4 regions of the Zoogloea sp. genome follow, and region 2 is predicted to be linked to each of the others. Evidence: predicted binding sites of a transcription regulator. Region 2 holds the regulator's gene; each other region holds the start of a gene.

What was found. Region 2 encodes sigma-54, which starts transcription at its own class of promoters, with help from an activator protein. Its sites were predicted from a motif close to TGGCACGCTTNCTGCTNA; they were not measured.
Positions count from the first base shown of each region.
Region 1: the regulator sigma-54 is predicted to act here: its motif matches at 1,524-1,541, upstream of ACE3RX_RS03620 (TorF family putative porin).
Region 3: the regulator sigma-54 is predicted to act here: its motif matches at 5,304-5,321, upstream of ACE3RX_RS07460 (hydrogenase small subunit).
Region 4: the regulator sigma-54 is predicted to act here: its motif matches at 4,255-4,272, upstream of ACE3RX_RS09420 (PEP-CTERM sorting domain-containing protein).

Region 1 is NZ_JAYSDK010000004.1:60,222-67,990, reverse strand. Features, by position in the region: gene ACE3RX_RS03625 (ABC transporter substrate-binding protein) at 1-1,017, opposite strand, end outside; guanidine-I (ykkC/yxkD leader) riboswitch at 1,074-1,208, opposite strand; gene ACE3RX_RS03620 (TorF family putative porin) at 1,589-2,503, shown strand; gene ACE3RX_RS03615 (cytochrome c oxidase subunit 3 family protein) at 2,724-3,329, shown strand; gene ACE3RX_RS03610 (hypothetical protein) at 3,332-3,640, shown strand; gene ACE3RX_RS03605 (serine hydrolase domain-containing protein) at 3,827-5,014, shown strand; gene ACE3RX_RS03600 (transporter) at 5,172-6,065, shown strand; gene ACE3RX_RS03595 (AraC family transcriptional regulator) at 6,124-7,137, shown strand; gene ACE3RX_RS03590 (alpha/beta hydrolase) at 7,307-7,769, opposite strand, start outside.
Region 2 is NZ_JAYSDK010000007.1:101,334-109,102, forward strand. Features, by position in the region: gene ttcA (tRNA 2-thiocytidine(32) synthetase TtcA) at 1-134, shown strand, start outside; gene ACE3RX_RS06310 (FHA domain-containing protein) at 223-1,086, shown strand; gene ACE3RX_RS06315 (PsiF family protein) at 1,169-1,471, opposite strand; gene hprK (HPr(Ser) kinase/phosphatase) at 1,597-2,532, opposite strand; gene ptsN (PTS IIA-like nitrogen regulatory protein PtsN) at 2,501-2,986, opposite strand; gene hpf (ribosome hibernation-promoting factor, HPF/YfiA family) at 3,146-3,469, opposite strand; gene ACE3RX_RS06335 (RNA polymerase factor sigma-54) at 3,486-4,946, opposite strand; gene lptB (LPS export ABC transporter ATP-binding protein) at 4,962-5,684, opposite strand; gene recX (recombination regulator RecX) at 5,671-6,123, opposite strand; gene recA (recombinase RecA) at 6,149-7,180, opposite strand; gene pncC (nicotinamide-nucleotide amidase) at 7,396-7,769, opposite strand, start outside.
Region 3 is NZ_JAYSDK010000009.1:32,370-40,138, reverse strand. Features, by position in the region: gene ilvD (dihydroxy-acid dehydratase) at 1-1,128, shown strand, start outside; gene ACE3RX_RS07485 (hypothetical protein) at 1,243-1,509, opposite strand; gene ACE3RX_RS07480 (dinitrogenase iron-molybdenum cofactor biosynthesis protein) at 1,533-2,279, opposite strand; gene ACE3RX_RS07475 (hypothetical protein) at 2,638-2,913, shown strand; gene ACE3RX_RS07470 (methyl-accepting chemotaxis protein) at 3,022-4,638, shown strand; gene ACE3RX_RS07465 (GNAT family N-acetyltransferase) at 4,635-5,132, opposite strand; gene ACE3RX_RS07460 (hydrogenase small subunit) at 5,417-6,508, shown strand; gene ACE3RX_RS07455 (nickel-dependent hydrogenase large subunit) at 6,508-7,769, shown strand, end outside.
Region 4 is NZ_JAYSDK010000012.1:47,960-55,728, reverse strand. Features, by position in the region: gene ACE3RX_RS09435 (FtsX-like permease family protein) at 1-408, opposite strand, end outside; gene ACE3RX_RS09430 (GMC oxidoreductase) at 652-2,250, shown strand; gene ACE3RX_RS09425 (SDR family NAD(P)-dependent oxidoreductase) at 2,247-3,053, shown strand; gene ACE3RX_RS09420 (PEP-CTERM sorting domain-containing protein) at 3,178-4,164, opposite strand; gene ACE3RX_RS09415 (glycosyltransferase) at 4,391-5,608, opposite strand; gene ACE3RX_RS09410 (hypothetical protein) at 5,719-6,321, opposite strand; gene ACE3RX_RS09405 (hypothetical protein) at 6,318-6,866, opposite strand.

The sequences.
Region 1 (7,769 bases), on a different contig from region 2:
GATGCCCTTGGCGGCGTCGGGCTTGCCGTCGATCAGCTTCTTGTCGAGCAGGAAGGCCGAGATGGTCGGGGCGACGGCCTGCAGGGATTTTGCGTCAGCCGGCGTCAGCGCGGCCTGGTTGGCCGCCGCGTCGAAGAAGCGCGTGCCGGGCAGGAAGACCTTGTAGTCCTCGGCCTTCATGCCGACCACCTTGGACATGATCCTGGCCGCCTCGTCCGGGTTGTCGCGGATGAACTTCTCGGTGTCGAACCAGGCCCGGATCATGCCGACCAGGTCCTTGTGCTTGGTCTTGATGGCCTTGTCCTGAGCCACCAGCAAGTCGGGGATCAGGCCCGGCATGTCCTTCGACGTGAACAGCGGCTTGCCCTTGCCGCTCTTCTCGATCTGCGAGACCCACGGGTTCCACACCACGGCGGCGTCCACGCGGCCGGCCAGGAAGGCCGCCGCGGCGTCGCCGGCGGACAGGTTCACCACCTTCACGTCCTTCTGGGTGAGGCCGTTCTTGGCCAGCGCGGTGGCAAGCACGAAGTGGGAGATGCTGAACTCTTCGAGGGCGATGCGCTTGCCCTTCAGGTCGGCGAAGCCCTTGATCTTGTCGCTGACCATCAGCGCGTCGTTGCCGGCCGAGTTGTCATTGACCAGCACCGCCTTCACCGGCACGCCCTTGGCCAGCGGGCCCATCGTGTCGGACCAGGTCTGGCAGTTGGCGTCGAGCTGGCCGGAGGACAGCGCGGAGATGGAGTCGGTGTAGTTGGAGAACCACACCAGCTTCACGTCGGCCTTGTGCTTCTTGAAGAAGCCCTTCTGCTCGGCCACGTACCAGGCCACCCAGCCCGGCCAGTCGGAAACGCCGACCTTGACCTCGGCGAGGGCCGGCGCCGGTGCGGCGAGCAGCGCACTGCCCAGGCCCAGCACGGCGAGGGTGGTCTTGAGACGCTTGACGATGGAGTAAGTGGCGGTGGCGCGCGTGTCGCGGAGGACGGTCGGACGAACGCGGCGGGTGTCGGTCTGGTACATGAAGGGCTCCTGTCGTTTGGGAGAAAACGGGCGAGAGGGCGCTTCATCCAAAGCGTTCCTCCCGGGCTTTTATCCCTCCGTGGAGCCACGACATGCCTGCTCGGCCTGTTGCAGCCGGCAGCTCTCGGACCAGACATCCCCCGATATGTGCGCATATCCGAAACGGGACCGGAACCCTAGCCACCCTTCGATGAAACGAACGCGATACAGCGCGATTCGCTCCCTCTCGCCGATCGTTTAGCAATAGCGGTGCCAGTTGTCGTGACAATCCCGTGAAAGCCTTGTGGACACTGGCCTGCCAGGGTTTTGTCGAGCGGGATGCGGGTGGAGTCCGGCATCTCGCACTGGCCATGCCGAAAGGGTGCATGCACCGCCGTGGTGCCGCCGGAAATGGGCAGGCACGCCGCGGGTGCATCGCCGGAGGGCGTGCCGTGCCCGGATTGGGTGGGGCGGATTGCGTCGCCATGTATATGCAAGCTCGGCATCGCATCCATCCCCGCGCTGGCTGGTCCGCTTTCTGCTAGGAGGACGGCGCGCATATCCGGAACCTCAATCGGAGTCTTCTCTCGTGATGCTTGATAAAGCCATCGCAGGGTCGCTGTGCGCCCTGTCCGTCCTCGCCGCTTCCGTCAGCCCTGCCTTCGCCGCCGATGAAGTAGCACCGCCCTACACCCTTACCCGACACGTGGATCTCGCCAGCCGCTACTACCTGCGCGGCGCGACGACGACCTATGGCAACGCCAAGCCCGGCCTCGGCAACCAGGGCGCGGACGCCCCCGAGTCGGACCGCTTCACACCCCAGTGGGGCGTCGACTTCACCCATGAAAGCGGTTTCTACCTGGGCTACTGGGCGTCGGCGATCAACTACTCGTACAAGCAGCTGGGCCGTTCCTACGACCAGTACGCGGCCACCGGCAATGTGGCGGTCAGCGACTTCCAGGACGGCAAGTCGGTGGAGAACGACTTCTACGGCGGCTACACCGGCAAGCTTGGCGACGTCTCCTACACGCTGGGCCTGACCGCCTACTACTACCTCAACGGCCGCCACGCCAATGCCACCGAGACCAAGCTCGGCCTGGCCTGGCAGGAGTACGCGCTGAACGCGCAGACCCTGCTCAACGACACCGTGTGGGGCAACCGCGGCGACACCTACTGGACGCTCAACTACACCCGCCCGCTGCCGGCCGAGTTGACCTTCACGGCCAGCCTCGGCTGGTACACCTACGCGCGGGAGGGCAAGTACCTGGGCACCGGCGACGCCGCCACGGGTGGATCCTGCGCGCCGGGCACCGCCTTCGTCGTCAACGGCTGCTTCGCCGGCAAGGGCCCGATCAGCGACGGCTTCCGCCACCTCGTCCTCGGCCTGTCCCAGCCCATCGGCAGCACCGGCCTGACGTGGACGCTGCAGGGCATCATCGGCGGCGACAACCGCTTCGGCGTGAACCAGGTGAGCAAGCTGGTGGGGCTGATCAGCTACGGGTTCTGAGCAGGGTCTTCATGAAGTGAGGGATCCGCCCGCCATTCCATGGGGAGAATGAATTCGCCCCCACGGGCATTCGCCTTCCCGGCGTATTTCCCTGATGCTCCTGCGCAGAATTGACCAGCATCAATTCCCCGATCTGTATCGGCAGTAAACCATTTCATCTGTTCCTTCCGCGGCCGGGCCGGTGGCGAAGAATGGCGGCTGCCGAGCAATGGGGAAAACGATGACTGCCAATACCATGACTGTAGCGGGACCGGATTTCGAGGAGGCGCCGGGCGGGCGGATTCCCGGCAACAAGGGGATCTGGGTCGGGATCTGCTGCGAGTTCGTAGAATTCCTGGTGCTCTTCGTCGTCTATTTCGTCGCCCGCGCCCATTTTCCGGAGGCCTTCGAGAAAGGCGCGGAGGGCTTGTCCACCACGCTTGGCACCGTCATCACGCTGGTGATGATCAGCAGCAGTTTCTGCATCGCCTGTTCCACGGCGCTGATCCGCGTCGGGCGGCGCCGGGCCTCGATTGCCTGGCTGGTTGGCGGGCTGGTGCTGGCGCTGGGCTATCCGCTCGCCAAGATCATCGAGATCCAGTGGAACCTGGCCCATGGCATCGACGGGCAGGCCGGCATCTTCTCGGGCGTTTATTACTACCTGACCTTCAACCACATGGTGCATGCGGTGTGGGGCATCCTCGGCATCCTGTGGGTGCTGGCGCGCCACTTGGCTGGCGGCTATTCGGCCGACGACTACAGCGGCCTGGAGGCGCTGGCCTGCTACTGGCACGCCACCGACATCATCTGGCTGGTCATCTTCTCCTTCTTCTACGTGCTGGTGTGAGCATGAACGACATGCATTGTGAATCGGCGGCTCCGCTGGCGCCGCTCGTGAAGACCTGGCTCGGTCTGCTCGCGCTGACCGGGCTGTCGCTGCTGCTAGGCCATGGGTTGCACGGCCAGGTCGGGCTGCAATGGTTGGTGGCCGCCATCCTGTGGCTGAAGGGCTGGCTGGTGATCCGCCACTTCATCGAAGCCGACCGCGCCCATCCGCTGATCCGCCGCGTGCTGTACGGCTTCATCACGATCACGCCGGTGCTGCTGCTGGTGACCGCTCTGTTCGGCCGCCAGCTGGCACGGCTGACGACGCTGTAGGTGGTGAGGCCCGCGCGGCGGCTTCGGCCGCATGTAGGCCGCCAATAATTGCCGGATCCCGATAGCCGCCTGCCGTTTCCGGACAGGCGGCGGCCTTGTCCCGACATATCGTCCTTCCGCCCGCCCGGCCTCCGGGTTTCAGGGCGGGCGCGTCAAGCGGACCACAACGATATGAGGAGACAAGGCATGACGGTAAGCACAAGCACATTGACGGCCGTCCTGGATTCCGTACTGGACCAGGCGGTGCACCGGGCCGGCGGGGTGCCCGGCGTGGTGGCGATGGCCACCGACCGGGACGGCAATTTCTACGAAGGCTGCGCGGGGCTGCGGGAGCTGGGCGCCGAGTCGGCGATGACGCTCGATTCGGTCTTCGCGATCTTTTCCACCACCAAGGCGCTGACCGGCACCTGCGCGATGCAGCTCATCGAGGAGGGGCGCCTGTCGCTGGCCGACCCGGTGCGTAAGTACCTGCCCGAGTTCGCTGAGCTTCAGGTGCTTGACGGCTTCGACGCGGCGGGCCAGCCGCGCACGCGGCCGCCGAAGCGCGACGTGACGATCAACGACCTGTTCCTGCACACCTCCGGCCTCGGCTACGAGTTCTTCAGCCAGGACGACCTGCAGTACCGCACGGCGAAGGAGATCCCGACCATCGTGTCGTGCGAGTTCCCGTCCATCCGCAGCGTGCTGCTGCACGATCCGGGCGAGCGGTGGACCTACGGCGTCAACATCGACTGGCTCGGGCTGGTGGTCGAGGCGCTGCGTGGCCAGCGCCTCGGCGAGGTGATGAAGGAGCGGATCTTCGAACCGCTGGGCATGGCGGACATCGGCTTCACGATGTCCGAGTCCATGCGGGCGCGCCGTGTGACCATCCACGAGCGGGCCGCCAACGGCGCGCTCAGCCCGTTGCCCGAACTGGTGCTGCCGCAGCCACCGGCGATGGACTGCGGCGGCCACGGCCTGTACGCGACGGTCGGCGAGTACATGAAGTTCATCCGCATGCTCCTCAACGACGGCGCCGGCCCCCACGGCCGCGTGCTGCGCCCGGAGACGGTGGCGCTGATGGCCCGCGACGGGCTCGGTTCCCTCGAATGCACCGGTTGGCCCACGTCGATCCCGTCCCTCGCCAACGCCGGCAGCTTCTTCCCCGGCGTGCCGAAGGGCTGGGCCTACACTTTCATGACCAACCGCGCGCCGACCCCGTCGGGCCGCCCGGCCAATTCCCTGGCCTGGGCCGGGCTGGCCAATTCCTTCTACTGGATCGACCGCCAGACCGGCATCGGCGGCTACTGGGCGACCCAGTTGCTGCCCTTCCAGGACTGCGTGGCCTACCCGCAGTTCGTGGAGTTCGAGACGGCGGTCTATCACCACCGCTGAGACCACTGCGGCACCCCTTCCCAAAAATTGCCGGCGCGCGACAGGCGCATGCCGGAACGAGACATGGCCCGATCGGGGGCCTGTCACAGTAAGCCCCGGCGTCAGGCCGTCCCGAATGCGAGAGACGGCCGCCGCCACCCAGAGGAGATGTGGAGACATGAAACGACGTACCCCCACGGGCCGTCGCTGGCACGCTGTTGCCTGCGCCGTGGCCCTTGCCGTGCCCGGGCTGGCTGCCGCCGTGACCATCGATGCCGGCGACTACACCTACCTGCCGGCCGGCACCAGCCTGGCCGTCGGCTATTACCAGCACACCGAGGGCCGCCAGCTCTACGCCGGCGGCAAGCGGGTGGCCGACCAGGCCCGCGTCGAGGCGGACGTGGGCATCCTGCGCGGCGCGCATTACGTGGATGTCGGCGGCCTCACCATGGCGCCCCAGTTCCTGCTGCCCTTCGGCCGTGTGCATACCGGCGGCGACCTGGCAGGCGTGGATGCCACCAACGGCGTCGGCGACCTGATCCTGGCGTCCACCCTCCACCTGATGAAGGACCCGGAAGGCCGCCGCGCCTTCGCGGTGACGCCCTGGCTGTGGCTGCCCACCGGCCGCTACGACCGCAATGCGCCACTCAACCCCTTCGGCGAGAACCGCTGGAAGTTCGCGCTGCAGACGGGCTGGATCACGCCGCTGTCGGAACGCTTCACGCTGGACCTGATCGCCGACGGCCAGGTCTTCGGCCGCAACGGGGACTACGGCCCTGCCGGCGCGACGCTCAGGCAGCGCCCCGCTTGGGAGCTGCAGTCCCACCTTCGCTACAATTTCGGCGCGGCCACGTGGGTGGGCGGCATGCTGTCCCAGGCGGGCGGCGGCGAGACGGAGATCGACGGCATCGCCCAGGGCGACCGCCAGCGCCGTACCAAGGCCTTGCTGAGCGTGGCGCATTTCGTGGCGCCGGGCTGGCAGGTGCTGACCTCGCTGGGGCGGGATCTGTCCGTCCGCACGGGCGTCAAGGAGGATGCACGGCTCAACCTGCGCCTGCTGAAAGTGTTCTGAGTTCGCCCTTCGCCCCGGGAGCGCCGCCCGGGGCGGTCGCAAGGTCTTGGGAGCTGCCATGGAAAGCCTGTGCAATGCCCTCGTCGTGGATGCCGGCGGACGGCCGACCGACGCCCACCAACTGATTGCTACTCGTGACTTCGATGAACTGGAGGCGTGGACCCGGCGCGTCTATATGCCTTACGCGGTGCGCCCCACCGGCAACATCCTGGTGCCGAGCTCCGACCTGCACGCGGTGCCCATCGGCAGCATGATCCTCAGCCGTTTCTCCTACGGCATTCCGGTCCATCTCAGCGACTTCTCGGAAGGGGCCGGCATGGGCATGGCGCTGACCACTGTGCGCGGCGCCGGCCGGCACTGGGTGGATAGCCACGAGCCGGCCGAGACGGCCGCCGGCGAGAGCTTTCTCGTTGATACCAGCCGCACCGAGTACTGGGCCGATTTCGACCTGGATCACCTGCAGGTGAACGTCACCTTTCCGCACCGCTATCTGGAAGAGCTCTACCTGCGGTGGACCGGCCAGCCGGCCCATGAGGCCCTGTGGCGCCTGAAGATCCGCTTCGGCGGCGCCGGCTCGCCATGGCATGCGCTACTCGCCTACTGCTGCCGCTGCGTGGCGGAGTACCCGCGCCAGGTCAGCGAGGGGCCGCTGGGACGCCAGCTGGAGGAGATGCTCGGCACCCAGATGCTGATGGAGTGGACCCGCCGCTGGGGCGAGCTGCCGGCCCGCCCGTGCGCGCTGGCGCCGCGCTACGTGCGCCAGGCCGAGCAATACATGCGCGAGCATGCCCGCGAGGCGCCGACCTTGAGCGCGGTGGCGGCGGCGGTGGGGATCAGCGTGCGGGCGCTCAGCGGTGCGTTCCGCGAATTCCGCCGCACCACGCCGATGGCCTTCCTGCGCGAGGCGCGCCTGCAGGGCGTGCGCCAGGCGCTGCTGGCGGCTCCGCCGGAGAGCACTGTCGCGGCGATTGCGGAGCAGTGGGGCTATTACAGCCTCGGTGTCTTCGCGGCGCGCTATCGGGCGCGCTTTGCCGAGAACCCCTCGGACAGTCTGCGGCGGGTGGGGCGCTGAGACGGGGCATCACGACGGATCAAAAACCGTAGTATCGGTGTGGTTTATTGCAAAGCGGCACGTTCGTGTCTGCCACAAAGCCGTGGAGCGCACAGCCCTCGCCAGCAGCGAGGCTCAGGTTACCGTCCAATCGGTCGGTTATGGTCCGCGATGGCCGATGAACGCGCCCTTATGGGAGGCGGTGTGCCAGGTCCGCGTGAAGGCTGGCCATAAAGCGTTCGACGGCGTGCGTATAGGCGTTGTCGAGGCCCAGCTGGCTGTTGATGTCGCCGTGGGACAGGTCTTCGCCGAGTACCTGGACCTGGATGCCCAGTCCGTCGGCGCGGGCGGCGAGGCGCCGGGCCTGGTCGCAAGAATCCTCCCGCCGCGTCGAGCACACCGCCAGCAGCGGCGCGGCCCCCGGCGTCAGCGCGTGGTAGGGCGACAGCGCACGCCAGTAGGAGGGGTCGGTGCCGAAGGGGCGGTCGTAGAGACGCAGATGGCGCTGGTTCATGATTGCCTCCACGTCCATCGCGGCGCTGTCCAGGGCCACCGTGCCAAGCACCGGCAGCGGTGGCGGCGTGAATCGGGCCGGCGGCGAGACGGCCAGCAGCGCCGCCAGGTGGGCGCCGGCTGAGTGGCCCATCAACACG
Region 2 (7,769 bases):
CGGAGCTGTTCGACTTCCGCAATGTGTCGCGGGATACCCAGGTCGAACAGGGCGACATTGTTTTCGACAACCCGGAGCTGCCGGCTCATGCCGACGACAAGGCAGCCATTCCGATCGGAATCTGGAAGAACTGATTGATGAGTCACCGTCCTGCCCCCGCCGGGAGCCGACAGCTCCGGTGCCAGCCCAAGCTGTCCGCTGCAGATCGCGGAGCCGTCCAGCATGCATGATCGCGCCAAGGTGCCTTGCCTCCTCCTTGCTGAAATCGCCGGCGGCGTTCACCTTGCCGAAAAGCTGGGCGAGGCCGAGGCTGCCTACGCGGTCGAGCGCAGTCTGAACCGCATGTCCCGCTGCGCGGAGGCCTATCAGGCGCTTGGTTTTGCGGTAAAGAGCGACTCCCTGGTAGCCCATTTCCCGGATGCCGATTCGGCCCTGCTGGCGGCCCGGGAGATGCGGGAGCGGGTGCGCGCCTTGCCGCCGATGAGCGGCATTAAGCTGGTACTGAAGGCTGGCGTGGTGCTGGAGACGGAGGCGGAAGGGCTTGGGCTGGATGCCGAGAAGCTCGCTGTGCTGCTAGTCGAGAGCCATGGCCCGGACAGCATTGCGGTGTCGGAAAACCTTGGGCGGGTATTGACGCCCTCCCTGCGGCGCCTGTTGGGGCATGCGGAAGACAGCCTGGGTGAAATGCCCATCCCGGTTCTCGAACTCGGAGAGGCGCCGCCGCCGAGCCCCGCCGAGCTGCGCCAGGAGGCCCAGCATGCCCAGAAGCAGATGCGCGTCAGCTACCGCGGGCAGAACTGGGTGGTTGACGGGACTCGGCCAGCGCTGTTGTTTGGGCGCGATACCGGCAACGATATCGTGATTTCCGATCCGCGCGTGTCCCGCCGGCACGCCCGCCTTGAGCTGCGGAATGGCTTGTTCTATCTGGCCGATTCGAGCACCAACGGTACCTTCCTGCTCGAGGAGGGCACGCCCGAGCATTGCGTCAAGCGCGAGGAATTCATCCTCGGTGAGAAGGGGCACATCGGCTGTGGTTTTTCCGTCAACGACAACATGTCGGACGTGGTCGCCTTCGCCCTGGATTGAGCAGTCCACTGCTTCCTGCTCAAAAGAAAAAGGGCCGCTCTTGCGGCCCTTTTCATGTGCGTAAAGCCGGCCTGGCGGCCGCTCAGCCCTTCAGGCAGCTACTCATGAACTTCTTGCGTTCATCACCCTTCAAGGCCTTCTCGCCGGCTTCCTTGTTACAGGACTTCATCTTGTCCTGCTGGGTGGTCTTACCATCTTTGGCGGCAGCGGCGGGTTTGGCCGACAGACAGTCCTTCATGAAGGCCTTGCGTTCATCGCCCTTTTTGTCGGCGGCGGAGGCATTGCATTCCTTCATCTTGTTTTGCTGGGCGGTCGCAGCAAAGGCTGCGGGCGCCAGGCTGGCAGCAAACAGGGAAACGGCGACGCTCAGGATCATTTTTTTCATTGTGCCACTCCTCGTATGGACGGTTTGTCGGTACTGCGCATGCATCATAAACGCAGCGCGGGACAAACTGTTGACAGCGGAGAGGCGCGCCAGTGCTTTGTTTGCGACCGGATGTGACAGGGCGGCTAGAAGCCGCTCTCTTCCATCGCACGACGCTGGCGGTCGACGAATTCCTGGGTCGAGTCGATGCCGCGCAGCAGCAGGATCGTTGAACGCACCGCGGCTTCGAGCAATACGGCCAAGTTGCGGCCGGCGGCCACCGGCAGCACGACGCGGCGCACCGGTACGCCGAGGATCGGCTGCTGCTCACCATCCAAAGTCAGCCGCAGGGGGTCTTCCTGGCCCGGCTGGCGGCGCTGAAGGTGAACCACCAGCTTGAGCTTCATCTTTCGCCGGCAAGCGGTCTCGCCGAAGATCGTGCGGATGTTGAGGATGCCAAGACCGCGCACCTCGATGACGTCCTGCAGCAGCTCCGGGCAGCGCCCTTCCAGCACGGTTGGGGCGATGCGCGAGAACTCGACGATATCGTCGGCGACGAGGCCGTGGCCGCGGGAGATCAGCTCCAGCGCCAGTTCCGACTTGCCGGCCCCGGAGTCGCCGGTGATGAACACCCCGAGGCCCAGCACGTCCATCAGTACCCCGTGCAGCGCGACTCGTTCGGCCAGCTGGCGCGAAAGATAGTTACGCAGGAGGTCGATGACGTTCGCGGAGGGTAGCGGGCTGGCGAAGAGGGCAATGTCCTCGTTCGCGCAGAGGGTGCGGATGATGCTCGGGATCTCTTCGTCGTCGGCCACGATGAGGGCCGGCGGGGCGTAGGAGAGGATTTCCCGAACGTGGTGGATGACCTTCTCGCGGGTCTGGCGGCGGGCCCAGGCGAGCTCGGAGGAGCCGAGGATCTGCAGGCGGTCCGGGTGGATCAGGTTGAGGTGGCCGACCATGTCGGCAGGCCAGATACGGTCTTCCGAGACCGAAATGCGGGTCGCCAGGCTGCCGCAGATGTGGCGCAGCCGCAGGCGCTCCAGGTTGTCGTCAAACAGCCGGCTGACCGTCGTCTGACGCATGGCTGCCCCATTGGGCGAAAAGGGCATGGGCAGCCTGTGCATCGGCTGCGCTCATCAGTTGCTCGCGGAAATTGCGGTCGCTAAACATCTGGGCTAGCTCGGACAGCAGCTGGAGGTGGTGCTCGTTGGCCTGTTCGGGAACCAGCAGCACGAACAGCATCGAGACGGGGCGTCCGTCGGGGGCGTCGAAGGGGACAGGGTCGGCGAGGCGGATGAAGGCTCCCAGCGCTTCCTTGAGGCCCTTGATGCGGCCGTGGGGAATGGCGATGCCCTGGCCAAGGCCGGTGGAGCCGAGCTTCTCGCGGGCAAACAGGCTGTCAAAGACGGTGCTGCGGCCGATGCCGTGGTTGTTCTCGAACAGCAGGCCGGCTTGCTCGAAAGCACGCTTCTTGCTGCTCGCCTCGAGTCCGACGACCACATTGGTCGGCGGCAAAAGTTTGGCGATGAGGTTCATGCGAGGACTCTCCCGTGTGCGGAGCGGGCCGACACAGGTTGCCGGTGAAAGGCGATTCAGGAAGATCCGGAGGCGAGGGCCGCCGGGGCCGTTGTGTCAATTGGGGCGCATTATAGCCACAACGGTCCCGGGGAAAAGCGTATTACTTAGCGCCGGGAATCAGGACTCGGCGAGGTGCTGCTTCAGGGAGTCGTGACCGTGGTCGCTGGTCTTGTCCTTGTACTTCAGGACCTGACGGTCGAGCTTGTCGATCAGCCCGTCGATGGCTGCGTACATGTCGGCATCTTCGTTCTCGACGTAGATGTCCTTGCCGCGCACGTGCACGGTGACTTCGGCCTTCTGACGCAGCTTTTCCACCGAGAGGATCACGCCGACGCTGGTGACGTTGTCGAAGTGGCGGATTACGCGATCGAGCTTGGTCGTGACGTACTCGCGGATGGCCGGCGTAACTTCGACGTGATGCCCCGTGATGTTGAGGTTCATGGTTGCTACCTTTCTGTCAGATGGTTTTGCGCAGACTGACCGGCGGAATATCGAGGGACTCGCGGTATTTTGCAATTGTCCGACGTGCCACGACGATACCCTGCTGGCCCAACAACTCGGCAATCTTCGCGTCGGACAAGGGCTTCTTCTTGTCTTCCGCCCCCACGAGCTGGCGAATCAGCGCCCGAATCGCCGTCGAGGAAGCAGCCCCACCGCTGTCGGTGGCAACGTGACTGCCGAAAAAATACTTGAATTCGAAAATGCCCCGCGGCGTGGCCATGTACTTTTGGGTGGTCACTCGCGAAACGGTGGATTCGTGTAGATCCAGCTGTTCGGCAATTTCCCGCAGGGTAAGCGGACGCATTGCCACATCGCCATAATCGAAGAACTGGCGCTGGCGGTCAACGATCGCTTGCGAAACTCGCTGGATGGTGTCGAAACGCTGCTGCACGTTCTTGATCAGCCAGCGCGCTTCCTGCAGGTGGCTCGACAGGGAGCCGCTGGCGCCGCGGTTGTCGCGCAGGATCTGGGCGTACAGCTGGTTGATGCGCAGGCGCGGCATCGCATCCGGGTTGAGGCTGACGACCCAGTTGCTGCGCTGCTTGCGGACCACCACGTCGGGTACCACGTAGCGAGTATCGGCCTGGGAGAACTGGGCGCCGGGGCGCGGGTTGAGGCCGAGGATCAGGGCATGCGCCTCGCGCAGGGTGTCGTCGCTGCAGCGCAGTGCGCGCTTGATCTTCAGGAAGTCGCGGGCGGCCAACAGTTCGAGATGTTCGCTGACGATGGCGATGGCGAGGTCGCGGGCTTCGCTGGTGGGCAGGGTGTGCAGTTGCAGGGCCAGGCACTGGCCCACGTCTTGGGCGCCAATGCCGGCTGGGTCAAGGCTCTGGATCTGGCGGAGAGCGATCTTGAGGTCGTCGAGCTCGATTTCCAGTTCGGGCGGGAGCAGCGGCAGCAGATCGGCCAAGTCCTGGCTGAGGTAGCCGTCGTCGTCGAGTGCCTCGATGAGGAAACGCACCAGGGCCCGGTCCCGGTCGGACAGGGGCGTGAGAGCGACCTGGGCGTCGAGGTGGTCGCGCAGGGACGGCACGGCAGCCTGGAATTCCTGAAAGTCGGTCTCGTCGTCGTCGTCGCGTTGTCCGCCGCTGCCAGCCGCAGCCCATTCGCCAGCTTCGCCGCCGTTGTCGAAATCGTGATCCGGCTCGCGTTCCCGCTCAGCCTCGCGGGATTGCTCCTGCTCGCGTTCGTGGGCGGCCTCGCTGCCGGCCGGCGCCAGCGGGCCGGGTGCCTCGACGCGGCTCGAGCCGAGGTCACCCTCGGGCTCTTCCCGCTCGAGCATGGGGTTCTCCAGGAGGATCTTCTCGATCTCCTGGTTGAGTTCGAGGGTCGACAGCTGCAGCAGCTTGATGGATTGCTGCAGCTGGGGCGTCAGCGCGAGATGCTGGGAGAGTTTGAGCTGGAGGCTGGGCTTCATGAGTCGTATCGGGCCTCAGAGCCTGAAGTGCTCGCCAAGGTACACCTGGCGGACCTGTTCGTTATGAACGATCTCGTCCGGGCGGCCACTGGCCAGCACTTCGCCGGCGTTGATGATGAAGGCACGGTCGCAGATGCCAAGGGTTTCACGGACGTTGTGGTCGGTGATCAACACACCGATCCCCTTGTCCTTCAGGAAGCGGATGATCTTCTGGATGTCGATGACGGCGATCGGATCGACGCCGGCGAAGGGTTCATCCAGCAGGATCAGGCGTGGGTCAGTGGCCAGCGCGCGGGCGATTTCGCAGCGCCGGCGTTCGCCGCCGGACAGGGAGATCGCAGTGCTGTCGCGCAGGTGATCGATGCCCAGTTCGTTCAGCAGCTCGTCGAGGCGGCTGGCGATCTGCGGCTTGGAAAGGTTCTGCAGCTCAAGTACAGCCTGGATGTTCTCGGCTACCGTCAGCTTGCGGAAGACGCTCATCTCCTGCGGCAGGTAGGACAGCCCGAGGCGCGCGCGCTGGTGGATGGGCCGATGGGTCAGCACCTCGTCGTCGAGGGTGATCTCGCCGCCGTCGGCGGCCACCAGGCCGACGATCATGTAGAAGCAGGTGGTCTTGCCTGCGCCATTGGGGCCGAGCAAACCCACTACCTCGCCGCTGCCGACGTTGAAGGAAACGTCGTGAACGACCGTGCGGGCCTTGTACTTCTTGCGCAGGTTGCTGACTTTAAGCAGGCTCATCGCCGGGTTGTTCTTTCAGGACTCTACGAATGATTTCGGTGGAAAAGCCGCGACCTTGAAGAAATCTCGCCTGCCGTGCCCATTCTCGCGCGTCTGCGGGCGGCGTGGCGAACTTTCGGCGGTGGATGTCGCGCGCGCGTTCGAGTTCGCTGTCTGTGGTGTTTTCCTCGATTGCGTCGCCGATCAGTTCGGCGGACACGCCACGGCGGCTCAGTTCCAGTTTCAGGCGGGCGGCGCCGAAGCGGCTGGCCTTCGCGCGCACATAGGCATCGGCGAAGCGGGCGTCGGACAGCAGGCCAAGGTCCACGAGGCGGTCGAGCTCGGCATCGACCTCCTCGGGGCTGCCGAGTGCGCCGAGCTTACGTGCCAGCTCCATGCGGGAGTGCTCCCGTTGGGCCAGGCAGCGCAGCGCGCGCTCATGCAGGTTCATCGCCATCAGGCCGGCTCTCCGGACGCCCCGGGCTTCAGGCGGCCGCCTGGCCGGCGGAGCTGATCACCGCCATTTCGGGCAGACCAACCGCCACGCGGATCTTGTTCTCGATTTCGCGGGCGATGTGCGGGTTGCTCTTCAGGAACTCGCGGGCATTGTCCTTGCCTTGGCCGATCTTCTCGCCGTTGTAGGCGTACCAGGCGCCGGACTTGTCGATGAACTTGTGCTGGACGCCCAGATCGATGATCTCGCCCTCGCGGGAGGTGCCTTCACCGTACAGGATGTCGAACAGGGTCTCGCGGAACGGCGGGGCGACCTTGTTCTTGACGACCTTGACCTTGGTCTCGGAGCCGATTACCTCGTCGTTCTTCTTGATGGTGCCGATGCGGCGGATGTCCATGCGCACGGACGCATAGAACTTGAGCGCGTTCCCGCCGGTGGTGGTTTCCGGGCTGCCGAACATCACACCGATCTTCATCCGGATCTGGTTGATGAAGATCACCAGCGTGTTGGTGCGCTTGATGTTGGCGGTGAGCTTGCGCAGGGCCTGGGACATCAGACGGGCTTGCAGGCCAGGCAGCTGGTCGCCCATCTCGCCTTCGATTTCGGCCTTTGGGGTGAGGGCGGCGACGGAGTCGATGATGACCACGTCCACGCCGCCGGAACGCACCAGCATGTCGGCGATCTCGAGGGCCTGTTCGCCGGTGTCCGGCTGGGAGATCAGCAGGTCGCCGATATTGACGCCGAGCTTCTGGGCGTAGGTGACGTCCAGCGCGTGTTCGGCGTCGATGAAGGCGGCGGTGCCGCCGAGCTTCTGCATTTCAGCGACGACCTGCAGGGTCAACGTGGTCTTGCCGGAGGATTCGGGACCATAGATTTCGACAACCCGGCCACGGGGCAAACCGCCGATGCCGAGGGCGATGTCGAGGCCCAGGGAGCCGGTGGAAACAGTCTGGATGTCATGCTCTACCTCGCCGTCGCCGAGGCGCATGATCGAGCCCTTGCCGAACTGCTTTTCGATCTGCGAAAGGGCAGCGGCGAGGGCCTTAGCCTTGTTGTCATCCATTTGTCTTGATCCTTGTGATAAGGGTTTTGGAGATTATGGCACAGAGTTTGCGTAGGAGTGGACGCAGGTGCCGCAGCAAATTTTCACCACGAGGCATGTGGCGATGCTGTTATTTTATACAGTCACTGGCGGGCGTCCAGCGAAATTGCTCAGCAATATCGCAAACCGTATGCCGGTTGACTTTTTTGTGCTGTGCGCGCCAGCGTCGGAGATCTTCAGCGGTAGCGGCGGAGCAGCTCTTCGAGGGCGAAGATGACGGCCTGGCGGCGCACCGCTTCACGGTCGCCGTCGAAGTGGCAGGTGGCAGTCTGGGCTGCTTCGCCAGTGCGGACCCAGCCGAAACAGACCGTGCCGACGGGTTTTTCCGGCGAGCCACCGGTGGGGCCGGCGACACCCGAGATCGACAGGGCCAGGTCGGCCTCCGAACGCTCCAGCGTGCCGCGGGCCATTGCTGCGGTGGTCTGCTCACTGACTGCGCCATAGCGCGCCAGGGTCATCGGTGAGACGCCGAGCAGCGCACATTTGGCATCGTTGGAGTAGGTGATGAAGCCGCAGTCGAACCAGGCCGAACTGCCGGCCGTGGCGGTGA
Region 3 (7,769 bases), on a different contig from region 2:
ATCGTCGGCATGGCCCGCCGTTACTACGAGCAGGATGACGAGTCCGTGCTGCCGCGCTCCATCGCCAGCTTCAAGGCCTTCGAGAACGCCATCAGCCTCGACGTGGCGATGGGTGGCTCCACCAACACCGTGCTGCACCTGCTGGCCGCCGCCAAGGAAGCCGGCGTGGACTTCACGATGCAGGACATCGACCGCATCTCCCGCCACGTGCCCTGCCTGTGCAAGGTGGCGCCGGCCGTGTCCGACGTGCACATCGAAGATGTGCACCGCGCCGGCGGCATCATGGGCATCCTCGGCGAGCTGAACCGCGCTGGCCTGCTGCACACCGACCTGCCCACCGTCCATGCCAAGACCCTCGGCGAGGCGCTGGCGACCTGGGACGTGATGAAGGCTCATGACGGCGGCGTTTTCAACTTCTACAAGGCTGCCCCGGGCGGCGTGCCGACCCAGGTGGCTTTCAGTCAGGATCGCCGCTGGAACGAGCTGGACCTGGACCGCAGCCACGGGGTGATCCGCGACAAGGCGCACGCCTTCAGCCAGGACGGCGGCCTCGCCGTGCTGTACGGCAACATTGCCGAGAAGGGCTGCATCGTGAAGACCGCCGGCGTCGACGAGTCGATCTGGCAGTTCACCGGCCGTGCCCGCGTGTTCGAGAGCCAGGAAGACGCCGTGGCCGGCATCCTCGGTGACCAGATCGTCGCCGGAGACGTGGTGGTGATCCGATACGAAGGCCCGAAGGGCGGTCCCGGCATGCAGGAGATGCTCTACCCGACCAGCTACCTGAAGTCCAAGGGCCTCGGCAAGAGCTGCGCGCTGCTTACCGACGGGCGCTTCTCCGGTGGCACCTCTGGCCTGTCCATCGGCCACGCCTCGCCGGAAGCGGCCTGCGGTGGCGCGATCGGCCTGGTGGAAGAGGGCGACACCATCGAGATCGACATCCCCAACCGCCGCATCAACCTGGCGGTGTCCGACGAGGTGCTGGCGGCCCGCCGCGCCGCTCAGGACGCCCGTGGCTGGAAGCCGGCCAACCGCGTCCGCCACGTGTCCGCCGCGCTGCAGGCCTACGCGGCGCTCACCACCAGTGCCGATACCGGCGCGGTGCGCGACGTGACGCAGATCCAGCGCTGAGTCAGGTTTTCGCGTGATCCAACAAAGCCCGGCGAAAGCCGGGCTTTGTTTTTGTGGTGGCTCGCGGCTGGAACGCCCCGCTCTCGTGGGGGCAGATCAGGGCGCGCCGCCTTTTCAGCGGCCCAGTTCCTCCAGCGAGGCGTGCAGCTTGGGCACGAACAGCGCGTCCTGCTCGCTGATCTGGGCGAGGGCGTAGCTGATCAGCTGGGGGCCAGCGGCGATGGCATCCGGCGCGTTGTCCAGCTCGGCAGCGAAGCGGCCGATGCTGCTGGCCACCAGCCGCGTGATGCGTGGGTTCTCGCCAAAGACGCGGGCCGTGCCGATGGCGTTGCTGATAAGCGCGGCGGTGGCCTCGAAGTGGTCGGGTTTCGGCTTGGCCATGGCGTGTCCTCCAGGAACGGTTTTCAGTCCGCGTGAACGTCGTCGGCTGCCCGGTTGGCGCCGTAGTTGCGCAGCCGGTTTTCCGCAGCGACGCCGAGGATCTTCAGCAGCCAGGGCGGTGGCGAGTTCTCCATCGCGTGCTGGAACTTGGCGATCACCTCGTCCGCCGGGCCACCTTCTGCCAACTTGATCGGATAAATGTCGGCACGGATGATTTTGGCCGCTGCCGGGCCGCCGACGGAAACCACGTACACCACGTGGCAGTCGCCGATGAGCTGGGCGCGGAACAGGTTCTTATCTGGCGCGAAATCCGCCTCGGCGGTGTGGCGGACATCGATCAGGCGGCTCTCGGTGGGTGACACCTGATAGACCAGGAAGCGCAGGCAGGAGCCGAAGTGCCCGTTGAGCGCCAGGCCGAAGTCGGAGGCGATGGCGACGCGCACCGAACCGGGCATGTCGCCCTCGTTGTAGGGCTCGAGGGGCGGCAGTCCTTCATCGTCGTCCGCGTCGCCCCACAGGATGCGCACGGCCAGCTTCATGGCCTCCAGGCCAATGCCAATGTCTTCGCCATCCTCTTCGCCGTCGAGGCTGCCGAAGCCGGTCTTCAGGTGGGTAACGGTGATGTTGCGCAGGGTCTCGGTGTCGATAGTGTCGCCGAGGCATTCCTGCAGCACTTCGATCAGGCGGGTCAGGCCGATGTTGGGCATGGCCCGCGCGGCAAGGGCCACCCGGAGGGCGGCCTCACGGGTGATCTTTTCGGGTTTTTCCATGGGGGACTCCGCTTGCTTGTGATGTTTCCCCAGGTATCAGCAGATACAGTGCCAGCTCCCGGGGTGGTGTCCGGTGTGCGGTTCAAGTGCTTGTCGGCAAAGCGGAAGTTGCCGGATGCTAGAGCCCGTTCAGGGGCCGGCGATGTGTCGTTTCAACGACAAAGCCCGCGTCCGCCGTGGCAGGAAAGTGGCTGCGGGATGTCGCCTTCCCGACAAGCCGCGGGCGTCAAGGGGGGGGCGGAATGCCGTGTCGGGGGCGCTATCCGGGCCTGGGAGGGCGTGGTTCGAAGCTTGCTTTGCCTTGTTCGACACCGCCGCATTGGGGCGGTCTTCGACAACGCGACAGCGGGAGACCCACATGGATGCAAGCGTTAGCGTGAAGGACAGGAACGGCCGGGCGGTCACCGTGGGCGAACATGTGCGGATCCTCTCCGTCTCGCCGGACCCGGACATGGACGAGGACGAGCTGGACATGATCATGTTCATGGTCGGGGCGATCTCCGAGGTGGAGAAGATCGACGAGGAGGGGCGCGCCTGGGTGACCATGTGGTGGAACTGCGTGGAAACGACGGCGGTGAGCAGCGTTGGCCTATTTCCCCACGAGATGGAGTGGGTACCGCCTGAAATGGCTTGAGTGACCTGTGTCACGTGATGTGTCGGACCGTCAAGAATCCATGGGAATATGTCGATAAAGTGATATTCCTCGTTTTTCTGGCGGTTCCGCAAAATCGCCTCGCGGATCATGTTCGCCCGACTGTCGATCAAAACTCGTCTTTTTCTGCTTCTTCTCCTGAACGGACTCCTGTTCATTGCCGCTGTTGGCGCGCTGCTTCTGCAGATGGACTGGAATCAGGGACGAATCACCCGTTTTCTTGATTCCGATCTCGCGCTCGAACGTAATCTCGGCGACGCCTATTCTCAAGGACTGCAGATCGGACAGGCGCTACGCAACATCCTTCTCGATCCAGCCAATGAAAAGGGTTATGCGAATTACAACAAGGCTCGGGCGCAATTTGACGAAGCGATGCAAGCGGTCGCCAGGGCGGATGGAATGGCGAGTAGCCGGGAGATCGTGGCTGCGGCCGAGGCCTGGCATCCACTGCGGGATGAGGTGCTGGGGCGGGTCAAGCGCGGAGAACTGGAAGCAGCCAAGGCTTATCTGGTTGGTGATGAAACGCCGCGCTGGCGGGTCCTGCGGGAAGGTTTGCTGAAGGCCCGCGAGGATGCTCGCCAGCGTGCCCAGGAAACCCGTCAGATTCTCGATGAAGGGTACAAGAATGCGCGGGCAAAGGCTTTTGCGCTGGGAGCTGTCTTGCTGTTGTTCAGCTTGGCGGTTACGACCTGGATCAGTCGGGGGCTTTTACGGCAGCTCGGCGGTGAGCCGGCCGTGGCCGTGACGGTGGTGCGGCGCATTGCCCATGGCGACCTGTCCGAAAGAGTTCCGCTTTCGCAGGGCGATGATGGCACCAGCCTGCTTGCCGCAATGCAGAACATGCAGGTAGACCTGTCGGCGGAAATTGGAAAGGTGCGGGATACCGCCGATCGCTTGAGCAACACCGTTGATGTGGTGCGGGGAAATTCGGATGCCGTGACCTGTGTGTCCCGCGCCCAGAACGACGCCTCGGTGGCGATGGCCGGAGCTATTGGCAACCTCACGCGCAGCATTGGTGACGTGGACCGGAACGCGGCCGAGGCCGGTCGGCTGGCCAGCGCAAGTACCGAGGGAGCCCAGCGCACGATTGCCCGGATAGGGGACGTGGAAGCAGTGATCGGAGATATGGCTGCCAGGATGCAGGCATCCGCCGAGATCATCGGGCAACTGGGAGGGCAGTCAGATGAAATTTCCCAGATCGTCACCGCCATCAAGGATATTGCGGATCAGACCAACCTGCTGGCCCTGAATGCTGCGATCGAGGCTGCCCGGGCGGGTGAGCAGGGGCGGGGGTTCGCAGTCGTTGCCGACGAGGTGCGCAAGCTCTCGGAGCGGACAGGGGCGGCCACGCAGGAAATCGCTTCCATGATTTCGCGCCTGCAGGAGAGCAGCCGAGGTGCGGTCCAGAGCGTCTCGGAAACAGTCGAAATGGCGGACAGCAGCGTCGATAAGGTGAGTCATGCGAAGGCGGCGATAGCGGAACTCGAGGCGATCGTGGGGCAAGTGCATGGCCTGGTGGCATCGATCAGTACCGCAATGCATGAGCAGCACCATGCCTGTGACGCGCTGTCCGAGCAAATCAATGGCATCAGCCGTATGGGCGACGAGAACCACCAGGCCAGTGTCGAAACGCTGCGTGAAGTCGAGGCGCTGGCCCGCGTCGCCGTTGATCTCGAAGAGAGCGTGCGCCGTTTCCGTCTCGGTTAGAGCTTCTTTTCCATGAACAAGGCCTGGCCCATGGCCGGGTCGAGCTGGTAGCCCGCGAAGCCGCAGTTCAGGTAGGCCTGGCGGGCGCCGGTATTGCCTTCGAGCACTTCGAGGGTCAGCTTGCAGCAGTTCCGCTCCCGCGCTACCTGTTCGGCGTGGGCCAGCAGCGCCGTGGCGATGCCGCGGCGGCGGAAGTCCTCATGCACGATGATGTCGTGCACATTCAATAGCGGCCGGCAGGCGAAGGTGGAGAAGCCTTCCACGCAGTTGATCAGCCCGGCGGCCTGCCGCTCCCCTTTCTTGTTCCAGTAGGCGATGAAGCTCAGCACGGTCGGGCGGCGGCGCAACTCGTCCGGCAGGCGCGTGCGCAGCTCGTTGCTCATGGCCTGGCCGCTACCGGTGGGGCCGCGCATGTAATGGTCGAGCAGGTCGAGAAAGTCGTTGCGCTGGGCTGTGTCGTCGAAGTCAACAGGCTGGATGGAAAGGTCGCTCATCGTGGGTATCGGAAAACTCGGGTTTATGTCGTTTGGCTTGCGTCGAAGTGGATGCCTGGTTTCCGTTTGACCGGTCAGTCGATTACCAGTCTCTCGGCGCGGTCGGCGCGATGCTCTGCTGAAAAACAATAAGGCCTTGTCGGATAAGGGTTTTTATGGCCTGCCGAAACTGGGCACGCTTTTTGTTAAATCCCCTCTCGCCATGTGCGACCGTGCCGGCCCGCTTGCGTCGCGATAGATCAGAACATATCCGGGCCCGATGTTCCACCAGGGGGTTGGTATCCATGACTGAAACGTTCTACGAAGTGCTGCGGCGGCAAGGCATCACGCGCCGCAGCTTCATGAAATTCTGCAGCCTGACGGCCACCTCGCTGGGCCTCGGCAGCGCCTTCGTACCCAAGATCGCCCACGCGCTGGAAAACAAGCCGCGTACGCCGGTGATCTGGCTGCACGGTCTGGAGTGCACCTGCTGCTCGGAGTCCTTCATCCGCTCGGCCCACCCGCTGACCAAGGACGTGGTGCTGTCGATGCTGTCCCTCGACTACGACGACACGCTGATGGCCGCCGCCGGCCACCAGGCCGAGGCGATCATCGAAGAGGTCAAAAAGAAGTACAAGGGCAACTACATCGTCGCTGTCGAAGGCAATCCGCCGCTTAACGAGGACGGCATGTTCTGCATCCACGGCGGCCGTCCCTTCGTGGAAGTGCTGAAGGAAACCTGCGCCGACGCCAAGGCCATCATCAGCTGGGGCGCCTGCGCGTCCTACGGCTGCGTGCAGGCCGCCAAGCCGAACCCGACCCGCGCGACGCCGGTGCACAAGGTGATCACCGACAAGCCCATCGTGCGCGTGCCTGGCTGCCCGCCGATCGCTGAGGTGATGACCGGTGTGGTCACCTACATGCTGACCTTCGACAAAATCCCCGAACTCGACCGCCAGGGTCGCCCGAAGATGTTCTACGGCCAGCGCATCCACGACAAGTGCTACCGCCGTCCCCACTTCGACGCCGGCCAGTTCGTCGAGAACTGGGACGACGACGCGGCGCGCAAGGGCTACTGCCTCTACAAGATGGGTTGCAAGGGCCCGACTACCTACAACGCCTGCTCGTCGATGCGCTGGAACGGCGGCGTGAGCTGGCCGGTGCAGTCCGGCCACGGTTGTATCGGCTGCTCGGAAGACGGCTTCTGGGACAAGGGCAGCTTCTACGACCGCGTCACCGACATCAAGCAGTTCGCCGTTGAAGGCAATGCCGACAAGGTCGGCGGCACGGCGGCCGGCGTGGTCGGCGCAGCGGTTGCTGCCCATGCCGCGGTGACGGCGCTGGCGCGGGCCCGCAGCGACAAGCAGGGCGACAATCAGAATTCGGGAGATAAATAATGACTGTGCTTGAAACCCAGGGCTTCAAGCTCGACAACTCCGGCAAGCGCGTGGTGGTCGATCCGGTATGCCGGATCGAGGGCCACATGCGCGTCGAGGTGAACATCGACGACAAGAACGTGATCCGCAACGCGGTATCCACCGGCACCATGTGGCGCGGGCTGGAGGTGATCCTGAAGGGCCGTGACCCCCGCGATGCGTGGGCCTTCACCGAGCGGATCTGCGGCGTGTGTACCGGTACCCACGCGCTGACGTCCGTGCGCGCGGTGGAAGATGCATTGGCGATCCAGATTCCGGAGAACGCCAACATCATCCGCAACCTGATGCAGCTCAACCTGTACATCCACGATCACCTGGTGCATTTCTACCACCTGCACGCGCTGGACTGGGTGGACGTGGTGTCGGCGCTGAAGGCCGATCCGAAGAAGACCTCCGAGCTGGCCCAGAGCATTTCCAGCTGGCCGCTGTCCTCACCGGGCTATTTCCGCGATGTGCAGAACCGCCTGAAGAAGTTCGTCGAATCCGGCCAGCTCGGCCCCTTCATGAACGGCTACTGGGGCAACCCGGCCTACAAGCTGCCGCCGGAAGCCAATCTGATGGCGGTGACCCACTACCTGGAAGCGCTGGATTTCCAGAAGGACATCGTCAAGGTTCACACCATCTTCGGCGGCAAGAACCCGCACCCGAACTGGCTGGTCGGCGGCGTGCCCTGCGCGATCAACCTGGAAGGCACCGGCGCGGTCGGGGCGATCAACATGGAGCGCCTGAACCTGGTCAGCTCCATCATCGACCGCTGCATCGACTTCATCGACAACGTCTACATCCCCGACCTGAAGGCCATCGCCAGCTTCTACAAGGACTGGACCTACGGTGGCGGTATCTCGTCCCAGGCGCTGCTGTCCTACGGCGACATCCCGGACAAGGCCAACGATTACTCTGCCTCCAGCCTGTTGCTGCCGCGCGGCGCGATCATCGGTGGCGACCTCACCAAGATCCACGAGGTGGACCTGAAGGACCCGGAGCAGATTCAGGAATTCGTCGCCCACAGCTGGTACAAGTACGCCGACGAGTCCAAGGGTCTGCACCCCTTCGATGGGGTCACCGAGCCGCACTTCGAGCTCGGCAAGAATACGAAGGGAACCAAGACCAAGATCGAGAGCCTCGACGAGGCCGGCAAGTATTCGTGGATCAAGGCGCCGCGCTGGCGCGGCAACGCGATGGAAGTGGGGCCGCTGGCCCGCTACGTGATCGGCTACGTGCA
Region 4 (7,769 bases), on a different contig from region 2:
GCTCAGTTCTTTTTCCCGGTCCGGATCGACCCCCTCGCCGGAGAATGAAATCGTCGAGTCGTTGTGGCTTGCCAGGCCGGTGAAGGCTAGGCGGGGCGCGATCGTACGCACGCCGGGCGTCTGGCCTATCTTGGCGAAGAGTGGATCCTTCTCGGGCAAGAGATAGGAATAAGGATCCGCTAGTCCCTTTTCATAGAAGCCGGGACGAACGATCTGGACATGTCCCAGCTGTGCCCGGATGGTGGATTCCCGCATGCTGTCGAAAATCCACTGAATGAAACCGCCGGCCAGCATGAGCGCGATGACACCCCCGGCGATGGTCGCGAGGGCGAACAGGGAGCGTCGTCGTTGGCGGACGATGTTTCGGAAGGCCAGGACGATATCGCGGCGTGTGGTGTCAGGCTGCATGGGTTGTAGCAGGCGTCGCTAGGCAAACTGGAAAAGAATACTGCATATTATCCACCAGCGTTACGGTGAGCCGTAGCGACATGGAGCGCGAGGCGGCGATGCGCTTGTGTTCTCCATGCGTTATCTTTCCTCCGGCATGGTGGGCGCCCCGGGAAGGTATATATTCCGGTAGATTCCCAGGGAGATACTCAGAGGGGCAGGAATATGACAACAGTTGCTCCGCGCGGCGGTCCTTGGGATGTGGTGATCGTCGGCACGGGAATGGGGGGCGCCACCCTTGGCTATATCCTTGCGCGGGCTGGCCGGAAGGTCCTGTTCTGCGAGAAGGGGCGGTCCTACCTGAATGATCCGGGTGCCCGTTGCGGGAACTATGCGGAGGTTTTCAAGGGGCATCGGGGCGTGCCGACGCCGGCCGACCGCGATGCCATGGCGGCCGCCGGCCGGTGGTGGGACGAGATTCACGACGTTTCCCAGGGTCGGACACGGCGTTTCATTCCTTATATTGGATCCGGCACAGGCGGCTCCAGTGCCCTCTACGGTGCGGCGCTGGAGCGTTTCTTCCCTGCCGACTTCACGCCGGCCCGCAATTTTCCCGGTGATCACGGCGCCGAATTGCCGGAGGCCTGGCCGGTGAGCTTCGAGGAACTGCTGCCCTACTACCGTGAGGCTGAGGCCTTGTATCGTGTACAGGGAGGGCCTGACCCCTTGAAGACAGGGGGCGAGGCCGGACAGTACCGTGCTGAGGGGGAGGCGCTCGAACCACCGAACCGCGAGTTGATGAGCTTCTTCGCGGCCAAGGGGCTGAACCCCTACCGCCTGCCTGTCGGGTGTGAGCAGATTTCCGGCTGCTCGGGCTGTCAGGGCTATCTGTGCGGCAACAGCTGCAAGAACGACAGTGCGCGAATCTGCCTGGCGACTGCGATCTCGGAATACGGTGCAACCCTGTGGGACAACTGCGACATCGTCGGCCTGGATGCCGACCACAGCAGGGTGCAGCGCGCGCGCGCCGTGCATAACGGCCAGCCGGTGAGCATCGAGGCCGAGACCTTCGTGTTAGCAGCGGGGGCTCTGGCCACTCCGCATCTCCTGCTGCGTTCGAAGAGCGATTGGTGGCCTGAAGGCCTGGCCAATGGTTCCGGATTGGTGGGGCGGATGATGATGCGGCATTTTGTCGATCTGTATGCCGTCTTCACCAAGGATGCAGGCCTGGGGAAAGGAGCCAAGCAGGTGGCCCTGAATGACCTCTACCTGTCGTCTGCCGGCAAGTTCGGAACGGTCCAGTCCTTTGGGGCGTTGCCGCCGCCTGCGGTGCTCGTGGATAGCGTTCGGGATGACGTCGAGCATGCGCTTTTCAAGGCGGCCGGCCTGGCCATCGAAGCTGCTCGGCCGCTGATGGAGCCTTTTTTGCGTACCCTGTTCGGGCGAGCGACGATGCTGGCATCGATCACGGAGGATCTGCCTTACCGCGATAACCGGGTCTTCGTTGGGGAGGGGGGCGAAGTCTGTATCGACTATCGGGTCAGGCCTTATGAGCGGAAGCGTATCGCCGCGGTTAGGGCAGAGGTGGCTGCAATATTGAAGCCCTACCGGATGCTGCTGATCAAGCAAGCCGAGAACAACCAGCGCATCGCCCACGTCTGCGGCACATGTCGGGCTGGGGACGACCCTGCCAGCAGCGTGCTCAATCGGAACAATCGGGCACATCAGGTGGACAACCTCTACGTGGCCGATGCGTCCTTCTTTCCGTCGAGCGGAGGCACAAATCCGGCGCTGACCATCGCCGCCAGTGCCTTGCGCATGGCGGATCAGATGATCGGGATCAACAGGGAGCAGATTGCATGAATGTGGATATTTCCAGTTGGCGAGGTGATTGGGCGCTGGTGACGGGCGCGTCGTGCGGCATCGGCCTGGCTTTTTGTCGGGCTCTTGCAGCCGAGGGCATGAATCTGGTTCTGGTGGCGCGGCGGGCTGACGTGCTCAACGAGTTGGCTGTCTCCCTGGCACGTGATACGGGGGTGAAATGTCTGGTACTCGCCCATGATCTGAGTGAGCCGGATGCGCCGACGGAACTGCTGCGCCGTGTTGGCGAGGAGGGGATCCGCATCCGCTTGCTGGTGAACAATGCGGGAGCCGGGCATTGGGGGCGCTTTGCCGGCGCGTCGGCCGATGTCCACCGCCAGCAGATGACGCTCAATGCCGTTGCTCCGGTTGTCTTGTGCCGGCTGTTCGCCGATGACCTTGCCTCGTTCAAGGGGGCTGCCGTGATCAACCTCAGTTCGCCGGCGGTCTACCAACCTGTCCCGTACATGGCTGCTTATGCGGCCTCGAAATCGGCTGTGCACAGTTTCAGCCTGGCGCTGAGTGAGGAGTGGCGGAGCCTGGGGGTGGTGGTCCAGACGCTGGTGCCGGGGCCTACCGCGACCGAGTTCGATGCGCGGGCTGGCGCCTACGGCAGCGCCCTGGGTGAAGCCCGTGCCAGCGTGGAGTCGGTTGTGGCGGCTTCGCTCGGGGGCTTGAAACGTGGTGATGTGCTTGTGACGACCGCGAAGGGCGTCTTTGGGCAGCGAATTTTCGGAGGCCTGTTTCCTCCGGCTTTTGTTGTCCGGAAGGTGGCGGCGATGTTCCGTCCCCCGGACGAGCACTGAACACAAGCTCTGGAGCTTGCTGCCGCGGGCAGGGCGAGCTCCAAAAAAACAAACCCCCGGCGAGGCCGGGGGTTTGTCCGCAGTCTGGAGGCAGTCCTCCAAACTGACTTTCTGGTACTTGGTCTTACTTGCCGCCGCGACGGCGGCGGCTCATGCCGAAGCCGAACAGGGCCAGACCTGCCAGGGACAGGGAAGTGGGTTCCGGAATCCGGTTGGCAACGAAGTCGTTGGTCGCACGGGTCTGAAACATGACACCCTGCTTGGTCGCGTCAGCGCCAGCCAGCAGCTTGCCGTTCACCGAACCGATTGCGCTGGTGCACTCGGTGCCAGCAGCAGTGTTGTGGCCCGCACCCGGGATCAACGCGCCTGCCTTGTTGGTGAAGCAGGAGGACGGATCGGTCTTGTCGAAGGGCTGGCTGTTAAAGGTGTCCAGCACCAGAACGATGGACGACAGACCGGTCAGGAAGAAGTTTGGGTCGTAGAAAGTTACGTCCGCCTTCAGCTTGGTGGAGCCGGTACCCTGGGTGGAAGTGATGCCCGGGTAATCGTTGGTGCCGTTCTTGTCGAGATTGGCAGTGGCGCCAGAGGTGACCTTGAAGCCACCCACGCCGGTGCCGTCGGCCGCGTCGTAGGCACGGATGGAGCCTTCGAGGATGAGCGTGCCGTTGGAGAAGCCGGTGCCATTGACCATGCTGGAATCGACGCCGGAGTAATACACGCGGAAGAAGTTCTCACCGCCGCCGGTCGTCAGGAAGTCAGCGCTCGGGAAAGCACCGCCAGCCGGGATGCCGATTTCACGGGTGCCGAACACGTAGGTCCACTCGTAGGCGCTGCCCAGGCCGGTGCCGGTGATGCTGTTGCCGCCGGCGTCGTTGAAGTTGGCCAGCGAAGAGTGACCATAGGTCTGGATGGTGCCGGTCGGGACCGGCAGAACGACCCCGCCAGCGGTCGGCAGGGAGATCACGTTGCCGGTGTTCCAGCCCAGTGCGCCGACGGAGATGGCGCCTTGGGCACCCAGGTTGCCATCCGGATCGATAGAGATAACTTGACCAGCGAACGCGTTGGCGGTCACCAAGCTGCCGATGGCAAGTGCGAGAGAGCGAAGTTTCATTCCAATTCTCCTTGGATTTATGGGACTGGGCATGTCGCCCGCAGGCGCATTGACCGGTTAGCTATTGTGCCAAAGGGCCCTGGAAAACCTAATGCATCTACTGTGCCAGATTGAGAATATTCAATAAAAACAGTTTGTTGTCTTGTTGTTGAGTGCGTTTTTTTTGAATGCTGTAAATATTTTCGACACTCGAGGTCGCGCCATCTGCGTGCGTCTGAACAATTGTTCATGGGCGGACGCCGCCATCCTGCATCAGCCGTTCGAGTGCCTGACCAAGCAGGGCTGCGGTGTCGTAGTGGGTACATACGGCGGCGAGGCGCTGGGCCGCAGCACCGAAGACAGGGTTGGTCAGCAGTGCCGAAATGGCAGTCTCCGCCTGTGGGGAGAGCAACTGAGTCTTGCGCAGCGTGAGGCCTGCCTGCCAGCTCTCCAGGTAGTGCATGTTCAGGAACTGGTCGAGGTTGCCCGGTACCCCCAGAACGGGCACTCCGCTCGCGATCGCTTGCATGGACGTGGGACTGCCACCGTTGCAGACAACCAGTCGGGCTCGCGCGGCTGCAGCATCCCCCGGGATGTAATCCGCGCTAAAGACCTGGCCGCCGGTCTCGATGCCTGGGGCTCCGGCACTGGCAACGATCAACTGCATGCCGGTGGTGCGCAGGCGGTCAACGAGGCGGGGAAGCAGTTTGCCGTCGCCCGAGCTACCAAGAGTGATATAGATGATTGGCCGTTCTGGATCCAGTGCGTCCCACCAGGTGGGCAGGGGAATGTCGGGTGACCACTGGATGGGGCCGATGAAGATACCGTTGCTAGTTGCACCTGGCGAGGCGCCATAAAGCTCGGCAACGTCGCAGAACAGGACAAGGTCGGCATCGGTATAGGCACTGCGCAGATCGAGGCCCAGGCTGGGCAGACCGTAGTGCCGTCTTAGCGCATTCATCGGGAGGGCGTGGTAGGCGAAGGCAACGGGGCGGGCGAGGTCGAACAGGGCCTGGGAAATGCGGACGCCGAGATAATCGACCATCGGCAGGTTGGGAACGGTGAAGCGGGGAGACTGTGCCGGACTCCAGTAGGCATTGGTGATCGTTGCGTAAGGGACCCGCTGGCGGCGTGCGGAGGCGGAGAGGGAGAGGCGAAAGTCTCCGATCACCAGGTCGGGCCGATACGCCTGCAGGATTTCTTCGTCCTCCTCGGCGAAAGCGAGCAGGGTGGAAAAGTCGAAGACAGGACGCCCCTGGGCCAGGTTGTTGATGAACCTTGCCTTGTCGATCGGTCGCAGGGCGTGAAAGCGTCCGCTGAAGTTGCCGAGAAAGCGCTTCGCGTCGGGTGATGCGGCGAGGATCACGTCATGACCGGCGGCCAGCAGGTAGGTGGCGATCCGGAGCGGGCGGCCCAGGTGCGCCAGTGTGACGTCATGGGCCATGAGTAGAATCGTCTTGCGCATCACCGTTGTTCTTGACGAGTGGGACCGCGTGCCCACGATTGCAAAATTCTGCAGGCGGCCGTTCCGCCTGTCCACCGCGGGCATGTTGGGGCATGGGGGGCAGCGGGACGCTAGCCGGAACGCATGAAGAGCAGCACCAGCTGGCATTCGACGTCCAGCCTGAGCGGCTGGATGTCCCCTCCGTCGGAACTGCCGTTATCGTCTGCCATGGATAGGCTGCATGGGCGTAGGCGGACCTGGCCGATTTTTCGGAGGGCCGCCAGCAGTTCGATGAACCGCTCCTCGTGCGCGACCGTGGCCCGAATGCGCAAGGGGACTAGGCTGACCAGCGGCATCGCGGTGGTTCCTCGCTGCGCGTCGGTCGGCATCTCAGGGCTGAATTCGAAGTCGGTGACTGTGATGCCCGGTGCGGTGCGCAGGGCGTGGAGTGCTTCCATCCAGCTGACGCGATCGATCTTTGCCGAGGGTCCTTCGTCCGGGTAGCGCGCCCAGGCGGCCTGAGCGTCCGCGGTGAGCCGCTCGGTTTCCCGGAACTGGCGGTCGCGTGCTTCGCGTTGTGCCAGGCGGGAGTCGGCAGCGGCGTTCGTTTGCTGGGCGTTGCTTCGCCAGTAATGACTGCTGGCCAGGAGGGCGACGCCTGTGGCAAAGAGAAGCCCGGCGACCGTCAAGGGGGTGCGTAGGCCCGGGCGGTGCCATTTTGTCCCGGCTTTCATGGTTGGACTGCAGGGATTTCGAGATGGACGCGGAGAGCGCTGGTGCTGCCCTCCGCGTCCAAAATCGCCGGGCTGAGGGAGTGGCTGCCCGTCATCTCGACAGGAAGGTGCTCCGTGTGGAGTTTGATGCCGGGGATGGAACTCAGTGCGGCGAGAAGGCGTTGCGCGTGGTTGCCCCGCTCCCGTGCGAGCCCATCGGGAAGTGCGAAGTGCAGGTCCAGGCCCTGGGTGCGAGATGGTGCCGCGTTTTCGGGGCCGGTTGTGCCGTTCGCAGTCCACTCGATACGCTTGAGCGCGGCGTCTGGCAGCGGCGCCAGTGTGTCGGCCAACTGGTGCAGGGCTGGCTCTGGGCTTGCCGTCTCGGCCTCCAGGCGCTGAAGCATGTCGAGGGTCGCTTGCAGGCGCGGTAGTGGATGGGCTGGCGATGGGCTGGCAGCCGGCAGTGCAGCCAGGGCGCGTTCGATGGCGTCGCCGCGGGCGGTGGCCGCCGCGCCGCGCTGTTCGAGAGTCTGGGTTTCCATCACGTTGGAGACGGTGAGAAGCATGCACAGGACCAGCACCATGGCTGTTCCCGCAACCATCAGCTGGCCAGCCAGGTGAAGGCGTCCGGCGTGCAGGGCCGCGGCAGGCGTGGCATGCGGCAGCCTTGCATGGTGGCAGGGCTGCCGCAACAGCAGGAGCCTGTCGTCTCCATCGGTGGGCCTGGCGTGGCGGGGGCTGGCCAGGGACGACGGGGGGGGAGTGGGCGAAGCGCAGCTCGCCGGGGGTAATGACGGCATCCGACGTGGTGCTGGGGGTGCTGTTTGCCGGCGTGAGCAGATGGCGATGAACCTGGCGGGCCTCGTCCTGCCACTGGGAAAGCGGTGGCGGCTCGGTCTGTGATGCCGGACTCAGGCGACTGAACAGGAGCTTGCGGCCTTCGCCGCACGAGATACGCAGGCCGGCGGGGGGCTGCATGGCCAACAGCAATGGTCCCTGTGTTGCAGGAAGGTGTGCGGCGAGAGCAGCGGCCAGAAAGGCAGCAGGCACGAGGCGCTGCAGCCGGTGGCCGTGCCCCTCGATGGCTTCCAGGCATGGCGTGATGGTGGAAGGCCGGCCCGGCGTGGCGAAGAGGATGCGCTCATCCTGCCGCCCCGACGGCTCGCGGTCGAGGTATTGATGGGCAACGAACGGGGTGTCGGGCAAGAGCTGCGCCTGGCGCCGCTCCCGCAGGCGTCGGCGATCCGGCCCCCGGACATGGGGCAGGGTCTCGATCCTGAAGCGCTCGTCGGGCAGGTCTACGAGGAGCGTGAACGGGGTGGCCGTGGACAATCCGTGCAGCCACCCCGAGAAGGCCTCGAGGCCAGCCGCGTCGGTGGGGAAATGCCCGCAATGCTCGGTTGCGTGCCGATGCCGGAGATAGCAATGCAGGCCATCCGGTGCGAGGTAAAGGAGCGGGTGGTGGCCCA